4 regions of the Janthinobacterium leeuwenhoeki genome follow, and region 4 is predicted to be linked to each of the others. Evidence: predicted binding sites of a transcription regulator. Region 4 holds the regulator's gene; each other region holds the start of a gene.
The links. The regulator LexA, encoded in region 4, represses DNA repair genes until DNA is damaged. The targets are predictions, from matches to a motif close to ACTGTATNNNNATACAGT.
Positions count from the first base shown of each region.

Region 1: the regulator LexA is predicted to act here: its motif matches at 1,196-1,213, upstream of recA (recombinase RecA).
Region 2: the regulator LexA is predicted to act here: its motif matches at 1,077-1,094, upstream of ACQ4WS_RS22355 (PA0069 family radical SAM protein).
Region 3: the regulator LexA is predicted to act here: its motif matches at 939-956, upstream of dinB (DNA polymerase IV).

Region 1 is NZ_JBNYXT010000006.1:7,204-9,404, forward strand. Features, by position in the region: gene recA (recombinase RecA) at 1-1,092, opposite strand, end outside; gene ACQ4WS_RS07190 (response regulator) at 1,347-2,081, shown strand; gene ACQ4WS_RS07195 (sensor histidine kinase) at 2,078-2,201, shown strand, end outside.
Region 2 is NZ_JBNYXT010000039.1:39,212-41,412, forward strand. Features, by position in the region: gene ACQ4WS_RS22345 (methyl-accepting chemotaxis protein) at 1-273, shown strand, start outside; gene ACQ4WS_RS22350 (tRNA-uridine aminocarboxypropyltransferase) at 345-1,028, shown strand; gene ACQ4WS_RS22355 (PA0069 family radical SAM protein) at 1,157-2,201, shown strand, end outside.
Region 3 is NZ_JBNYXT010000019.1:86,089-88,289, forward strand. Features, by position in the region: gene ACQ4WS_RS16030 (S9 family peptidase) at 1-833, opposite strand, end outside; gene dinB (DNA polymerase IV) at 976-2,157, shown strand.
Region 4 is NZ_JBNYXT010000026.1:4,342-6,542, forward strand. Features, by position in the region: gene priB (primosomal replication protein N) at 1-215, opposite strand, end outside; gene rpsF (30S ribosomal protein S6) at 236-625, opposite strand; gene ACQ4WS_RS18465 (hypothetical protein) at 668-868, opposite strand; gene lexA (transcriptional repressor LexA) at 901-1,548, shown strand; gene ACQ4WS_RS18475 (cystathionine gamma-synthase family protein) at 1,639-2,201, opposite strand, start outside.

The sequences.
Region 1 (2,201 bases), on a different contig from region 4:
GGCTTCCGCAGCCTTGGCAGCCTTGTCAGCGGCTTTATCCGCTTTTTCCGGTTTTTCAGCAGCCAGCGGCGGCAGTTCGCGCACGCCCAGCGAAGCGCGGACCTTGTTTTCAATTTCGCGGGCCAGTGCCGGACGCTCTTGCAGGAAGGCGCGGGCGTTGTCCTTGCCCTGGCCGATGCGTTCGCCGTTGTAGCTGTACCACGAACCGGATTTTTCCACGATCTTGGCATCCGAGCCCAGGTCCAGGATTTCGCCTTCGCGCGAGGTGCCTGCGCCGTACAGGATGTCGAAGTGCGCCTCCTTGAACGGTGGCGCGATCTTGTTCTTGACGACCTTGACCTTGGTTTCGTTGCCGATCACTTCATCGCCGGACTTGATCGAACCGGTGCGGCGGATATCCAGGCGCACGGAGGCGTAAAATTTCAGCGCATTGCCACCCGTGGTCGTTTCCGGGCTGCCGAACATCACGCCGATCTTCATGCGGATCTGGTTGATGAAGATGACCAGGGTATTCGTGCGGTTGATGGAACCGGTCAATTTACGCAAGGCTTGCGACATCAGGCGCGCTTGCAAGCCTGGCAGGGAATCGCCCATGTCGCCTTCGATCTCGGCGCGTGGCGTCAGTGCCGCCACGGAGTCGATCACGACGAGGTCGACACTGCCCGAACGCACGAGGGCGTCACAAATTTCCAGCGCCTGCTCGCCCGTATCCGGTTGCGAGATCAGCAACTCGTGCAGGTTCACGCCCAGCTTTTGCGCGTAACCGACGTCCAGCGCGTGCTCGGCATCGATAAAGGCGCAAGTACCGCCCAGTTTTTGCATTTCAGCAATGGTTTGCAGGGTCAGGGTGGTTTTACCCGACGATTCCGGACCGTAGATTTCCACCACGCGGCCGCGCGGCAAGCCGCCCACGCCCAGCGCGATATCGAGGCCGAGCGAACCGGTCGACACGACTTGCACTTCTTCGATCACAGCGCTGGCATCCATGCGCATGACCGAACCTTTGCCAAACTGCTTCTCGATCTGCGCCAGTGCGGCGGCGAGCGCCTTGGCTTTTTCCGATGCGGGTACTACAGCTTTTTTATCGTCCATATGTTCTTTCAGCCGTTCTACAGTTGCAGATTCACGTGACGCATCTACGTGAACCGTGCAGCCTGCGATAGCGCCAGTGGGTTAAATTCTTTATACAGACAGTACTGTATAAAAAAACAGTGATCAATGCAAGCGGAACGTGGATTTGTTTTGAAACAGATCAATACAAGCCTGGTTTTTCACAAAAACTATCCACCTTGCGGAAAATGAAACACAATACAAGCTTCTACCGCCGCAAGCAGAGGAAGTGCACCATGCGTATTTTACTTGCCGAAGATGACAGCGTGCTGGCCGATGGCCTGACCCGCTCGCTGCGCCAGTCCGGTTATGCCATCGACTACGTCAAGACGGGGCAGGAGGCCGATACGGCACTGTCTACCCAGGAATTCGACTTGCTGATCCTCGACCTGGGCCTGCCCAAGATGTCCGGCCTGGAAGTGCTGCGCCGCCTGCGCGCGCGCGCCTCGCTGCTGCCGGTGCTGATCCTGACGGCCGCCGATTCCATCGAACAACGCGTGAATGGCCTCGACCTCGGTGCCGATGATTATATGGCCAAGCCGTTCGCCCTGTCGGAACTGGAGGCAAGAGTGCGCGCCCTGACGCGCCGCGGCGCCGGCGGCGGCGCCACCGTCATCAAGCACGGCCCTCTCAGCTACGACCAGGTAGGACGCAGCGCCTACATCAACGACCAGATGCTCGACCTGTCGGCGCGCGAACTGGGCTTGCTGGAAATCCTGCTGGGCCGCACCGGCCGCCTCGTTTCGAAAGAGCAACTGGTCGACCACCTGTGCGAATGGGGCGAAGAAGTGTCGAACAACGCCATCGAAGTGTATGTGCACCGCTTGCGCAAGAAGATCGAAGTGGGCGGCGTGCGCATCGCCACCGTGCGCGGCCTCGGCTATTGCCTGGAAAAATACTCGGAAGCGGCGCGCCTGAACGCCGAAGCGGGCGAGGCGGCAAGCCCGGCCAGCGGCCCCGCCAGCAAGTGAAGGCGCGCGAGGCGCCTGCGGACGAGGCGGACGACGACGACTGGTTCGAACCGCCCACCACGGAGCAGGATGACACCATCGAGCATTCGCTGTTTGGCGAAATCCTCGACTGGATGCTGG
Region 2 (2,201 bases), on a different contig from region 4:
GCCAAGCTGGCCGAGGTGGTGGGCCTGTTCAAGCTCGATGCAACGCAGCACTATGTTTCGGCCAGTGCTGGTCCGTCCGTGACGGCGTCTGCACCAGGAAAAGCTGCCATGCGAGCTGCCACGCGGCCCGCCATCGAGCCTGCCAAACACCGCGCGCCGGCACCAGCCGTGACTGCACCCGTGCCGGGCAAGGCGGCGCATGCAGAAGCGGGGCGCGCACGCACGCCGAAGACGCCGGTGGCATCCGGTGCCGATGAATGGGAAGAGTTTTAAGCGCAGACTCCCCGTGGCATGGCGCGGGCGCTACAATCGCTGCTTGAAGACAGCCGCGAACGCGCTCCGCCATGACCACCCGCCGTAACTCCAGTTCTAACTCCAGCCATACTGCTGCATCGTCCTCCTCGACTGAAACCGCCAAACGCGCGCGCTGTCCAAGCTGTCTGCGCGCCGAAACCAGCTGCATCTGCCGCTGGATCGCCCCCGTTGCCCATGCGGTGGAAGTGCTGATCCTGCAGCATCCGCTGGAAGTCCACAACGCCAAGGGCAGCGCCCGCTTGCTGCACCTGAGCCTGCCCAACAGCCGCATGCTGACGGGCGAGCAGTTTGCCCCGGAGACGCTCGCCGAATTGCTGGCCGACAAGCACAACGTGCTGCTCTACCCGGACACGCCTGGCGACCGTTCGCTGGGCATCGCGCCGCCGCCAGCGCTCGACTCCGCCACCTTGCTCGATCCCGCCCGCTTGCGGTTGGTGGTACTGGACGCTACCTGGCGCAAGAGCCGCAAGATGCTGTATCTGAATCCCCTGTTGCAACAGCTACCGCGCCTGCCCCTGCGCGATACGCCCGCTTCCCATTACCTGATCCGCAAGGCGCACGCGCCAGACCAGTTATCGACCCTGGAAGCGACATGTTATGCCCTGATGCAGTTGGAGCATGACGCGCCTCGCTTTGTTCCCCTGATCACGGCATTTGACGGCTTTGTCGCGCAGCAGTTGAGTTATGTCATGCCGCATGCTGAAAAAGCGTGAAACGGCAGCACGCCAGCCCTTGATCTTGCCCGCACAGCGGCATAGTATACTGTATGTATATACAGTTAATGGGGCCGTTCATGAAAGCAATCATTCCAGAGCACGATGACAGCTTCGCCGGGCAAGCCATGTTGCCGCCGCAATCGCTGAAGGCCCACAAGGGGCGCGGCGCCGTGTCGAACCTGCAAGGGCGCTACGAAGCGCATGCGCGCGCCGGTTTCGATGATGGCTGGAGCGTGGGCGGCCTGGATGCGGCGGAGGGGGAGGCAGCAGCTCCGGGCTGGAAGACGCAGGTCAGCGACGAGCAGGCGCGCACCATCCTGACGCGCAACGCTTCGCCCGATTTGCCGTTCAATGTATCGCTCAATCCTTACCGGGGCTGCGAACATGGTTGCATCTATTGCTTTGCCCGCCCCACGCATAGCTATCTGGGCCTGTCGCCGGGCCTGGACTTCGAAAGCCGCATCTACGCCAAGGTGAACGCCCCCGAACTCTTGCGGCGTGAACTGGCCAAGCCATCGTATGTGCCCGAACCGATCGCCCTGGGCGTCAATACCGATGCGTATCAGCCGTGCGAACGCGAACGGCAACTGACGCGGCGCGTGCTGGAAGTACTGCATGAGTGCGACCACCCCGTGGCGCTGATCACGAAATCGTCGCTGATCGAGCGCGATATCGATATCCTGGCGCCGATGGCGGCCAGGCGCCTGGCCGCCGTGGCCATCACTGTCACCACGCTCGACCCGGCCATCGCGCGCACGCTGGAACCGCGCGCGGCCGCCCCGGCGCGGCGCCTGCGCACCATCCGCACCCTGACCGAGGCGGGCATCCCCGTGGGCGTGAGCATCGCGCCCATCATCCCGTTCGTGACGGAACCGGAAATCGAGCAGTTGCTCGAAGCCGTGCGCGACGCGGGCGCCATCCACGCCCATTACGTGGTGCTGCGCCTGCCGTGGGAAGTGAGTCCCTTGTTCCAGCAATGGCTGGAAGCGCATTTCCCGGAACGGGCCCAGCGCGTGATGAACCGGGTACGCGAAATGCGCGGCGGCAAGGATTACGACAGCGCGTTCGGCGCGCGCATGCGGGGCGAAGGCGTGTGGGCCGACCTCATCCGCCAGCGTTTTGAAAAAGCCGTGCACCGGCTGGGCTTGCATGGCAAGGGCGGCCGTTTCA
Region 3 (2,201 bases), on a different contig from region 4:
GTGCTGCGCGCGGTGAGCACAAAGTAGCGCTGGTCGCGCGTGCGGCTCACGCCGATGGCGAACTGTTCCACCGGCTCGTGGTAGACCTGCTGCGGCGTGCCGCCCAGGGCCAGACGGAACAATCGGTCCGCGCGCTTGGTGGTGGCGTCTTCTTGCGTCAGCATCAGGGTGGCATTGTCCGCCGCCCAGGCCAGGGACGTGACACGCGGCATGCTATCGCCCAACAACTTGCCCGTCTTCAAATCCTTGACGTGCAGTTCGTACTGGCGGAAACCCGTCGTGTCGGTGGTGTAGGCCAGCAGCTGTTCATTCGGGCTGATGGCAAACGCGCGCACGGCAAAAAATTTGTGGCCTTCGGCCAATTGATTCTGGTCCAGCAGGATTTCCTCAGCCGCCTGCGCATCATAGGCGCCACCCGCGCCGACTGGGCGGCGGCAGTGGATAGCGTATTGCTTGCCCGCTTCCGTGCGCGTGTAATAGTAGAAATTGCCCTGGCGCGCAGGCACGGACAAGTCCACTTCCTGCATGCGTCCCTTGACTTCCGCAGTCACCTTGTCGGCCAGCGGCTGGATCGGGGCCGTGACGGCGGCTGTGTAGGCGTTTTCCGCATTCAGGTAATCAATGACGGCAGGATCGGTTTTCTTTTGCAGCCAGCGGTAGTCGTCCGTGACGACCGTGCCGTGGCGCGTTTCTTGCCAGGCCGTCTTGGCGGCGACAGGTGCGGTGGCAGTGGCGGCGGCCAGCGCGGATGGCGCCAGCGTGGACAGCAGCAGGGCCGGCAGGATGGATGACCAGACGGACCGGCGGCGCGCAGCGTGATGGGTGATGGACAAGGCGACTCCTTTGAATAGTTGTGTCAGGATTGTAATCTTGTCATTGAGAAAAGCAACTGCGGTGCGCGTGCGTTTCAACTTGCATCCATGGGCATTTCCAGCGATACTGTATATAACTACAGTATCTTGCCGCGAGGTGTCCTTGACCGCATCTGCCTCCCCACTTCCCGAGCCACCCGCCCGCCGCTGGATAGCCCACCTGGACATGGACGCCTTCTTCGCCTCCGTGGAACTGTTGAAATATCCGGAGTTGCGCGGCGAAGCCGTCGTCATCGGCGGCGGGCGCTTGCAGCAACCGGTGCTACAGATTGACGGCACGCGGCAGTTTGCGCGCATGCGCGATTACGTGGGGCGCGGCGTCGTCACCACCTCGACGTATGCGGCGCGTAAGTTTGGCGTGTTTTCCGCCATGGGCATCATGAAGGCGGCCAAGCTGGCGCCCGACAGTATTTTGTTGCCAGCCGATTTCGAGGCTTACCGCGAGTATTCGGCCCGCTTCAAGCAAGCCGTGGCCCAGTTGTGCCCCATCATCCAGAACGTGGGCATCGATGAAATCTATGTCGACCTGACCGAATACGGCGAGCAGGCGCCGGCCATGGCGGCGCGCCTGAAGGCGGCCGTGTTCGAGGCGACGGGCCTGTCGTGCTCGATCGGCCTGGCACCGAACAAATTGCTGGCGAAAATCTGTTCTGACCTGGAAAAACCCGACGGGCTCACCATGTTGTCGCCCGAGGATATCGAAACGCGCGTGTGGTCCTTGCCGGCGAAAAAGATCAACGGCATCGGCCCGAAGGCGACGGCCAAGCTGGAAGCGCTGGGCATTATTACCATCGGCGAGCTGGCCAGGGCCGACATGGCCATGCTGCGCACGCAGTTTGGCGACCTGTACACGGGCTGGCTGCGCCAGGCGGCGCTGGGCCTCGATGATCGCCCCGTGCAGACGAGCCGGGAAACCAAGTCCGTCAGCCGCGAAACGACGTTCGAGCGCGACTTGCAGGTGGTGCGCGACCGCGCCACCCTGTCGGAAAAGCTGGAAAGCCTGTGCACGCGCGTGGCGGGCGACCTGGATAAACAGTCGCTGGCGGGGCGCACGGTGGGCATCAAGCTGCGCTTCGAGGATTTCAGCACCGTCACGCGCGACATTACCTTGCCCAGCGCCACGGCGGACGCGGCCGCCATCCTGCGCGCCAGCCGCGATTGCTTGCGGCGCGTGCCATTTGAAAAGAAAATCCGCCTGCTGGGCGTGCGCATCTCGACCCTGTGCGACCCGGCCATCGTGACGCGCCAGGTTCCCGCCCAGGCCGAGTTGTTCCCGGCCCTGTAGCAACGTTTCCTGTAAGACACATACCGCGCCAGACCGCGCTTTTG
Region 4 (2,201 bases):
AACTGATATACCCCGCCCAAGCTTGCCTGACTGAAACGGCCTGAGATTTCGCCAGCGGCTAGCGCGGCAACATCAAACTCGGTCAAACGGGCAATCCCTGCTTCCATCTGCTGCGAACTGTGTTGCAATACTGCATTCACAATCGGTAGCCCTGCCGGGGTATAGCGCAATATTTCGCGCTCGGCAATGATGGCGGTGACTTGTAGCTGGTTCAGCGCACGATCCTGGTCAAGAATTAAGCTGCTGCTGCGGCTGGAGCGGCTGCTGGTGCTTCGGTGCGGTGGCTTTTGGCCGCGTCTTCGCGTTGTACCGATTTCATCATCGGCGAAGGAGCTGTTTCAGCTTTCTTCATTTTAACGGTCAGGTGACGCAACACGGCATCATTGAATTTGAATGCTGTTTCCAACTCGACCAGGGTCTCGTTGTCGCATTCGATGTTCAGGCAGATGTAGTGTGCTTTAGGCAGCTTTTGGATCGAGTAAGCCATTTGACGGCGGCCCCAATCTTCCACGCGGTGAACCGAACCGCCGCGGGTGGTTACGCTGGCTTTGTAGCGTTCGATCATCGCGGGCACTTGCTCGCTTTGGTCCGGATGGACGATAAAGACTATTTCATAATGACGCATGCAAACTCCTTCAGGTCGGATTGATAATCGCCCACCCCGGCGTCAAGACGGGTGTGGGAAGGTCAGCCGAAGATTATAACCGCCTTTTGCAAACGTTTCAATCATTCCTTCCACCAGCGCCCGAAAAGCCTGCACTCGCCCCTGCTTTGCGCCCATGGACAAGTATTTCTTGCGAAATTCGCCTGAAACACGGAAATCCCCTTGCATAGTGGGCGATACTGTACAAAAATACAGACTGTTCATATAGACAGCATTTTAGTATGCACCCACCGCTCATGATCAAGCTGACAGCACGACAAGAACAAATCCTGAACCTGATCAAGGACGCGATTGAAAATACGGGTTTTCCTCCCACCCGTGCCGAAATCGCCAATGAACTGGGTTTCAAATCGGCCAATGCGGCCGAAGAGCATTTGCAGGCCCTGGCCCGCAAGGGCGCGATCGAGATTTCGCCCGGCACGTCGCGCGGCATCCGCCTGATCGGTGCGGCGGCGAGTGCGGCCGCCGATGCGCTTGCATCGAAAGTACCGGCGGCGCTGCTGCTGTCGCTGCCCCTGATCGGCCGCGTGGCGGCTGGTTCGCCCATCCTGGCGCAGGAAAACCTGGAAGCGAGCTACAACGTCGACCCCGCCCTGTTCTCAGCCAAGCCCGACTTCCTGCTCAAGGTACGCGGCTGGTCCATGCGCGACGCCGGCATCATGGATGGCGATTTATTGGCCGTCAAAAAGGTCGACAGCGCCAAGAATGGCCAAATCGTCGTGGCCCGCATCGGCGACGAAGTCACCGTCAAGCGCTACAAGAAAACGGGCTCCGTCATCGAACTGTTGCCGGAAAACCCAGACTTCAAGGTCATCACCGTGTCGCCGGAAGATGAGTTCGCCCTGGAAGGACTCGCCGTCGGACTGATGCGCAGCTGGCATTAAATTACATGCCGGGATCAGCGCCCGCCGGGTCTGACCCCAGTTTTTAGTTTGCCTCAAAACTGGCACACGGCCTAGTCACCAACACCGCTCTCAGCCCTCCAGCGCACCACGGAAGTCTTCCAGCAGATCGGCCTCATCCTCGATCCCGACGGATACGCGGATCAGCGATTCGGCGATGCCCATGCTGGCGCGGCGCTCGGCTCCCATCTCATAGAAGATCGTGTGGGCGACGGGAATGACCAGGGTGCGCGTGTCACCCAGGTTGCTAGCCGGAATCGCCAGATTCAGGCGATTCAGGAAATCGAAGCAATCGATGCCATCTTTTAATTCAAAGCTGAACAGCGAACCATAGCTGCGGAACAAGTCCGTCGCCAGCGCGTGCTGCGGGTGCGAGGACAAGCCTGGGTAATGCACTGCCGCCACTCTCGGGTCCGCTTGCAACATGGTGGCCAGCGCCAGGGCGTTCGAGCAGGTACGGTCCATGCGCAAGGCCATGGTTTCGGCGCCGACGGCGATATGGTGCGCCGCTTCCGGACCCAGGGATGCGCCGAAGTCGCGCAAGGCCTTGGCGCGGATTTGCGCGATGCCCCACTGTGCCGGCGCGGCCTTTTTATAATTATCGAAAATGTTTGGATACTGCGTCCAGTCGAACA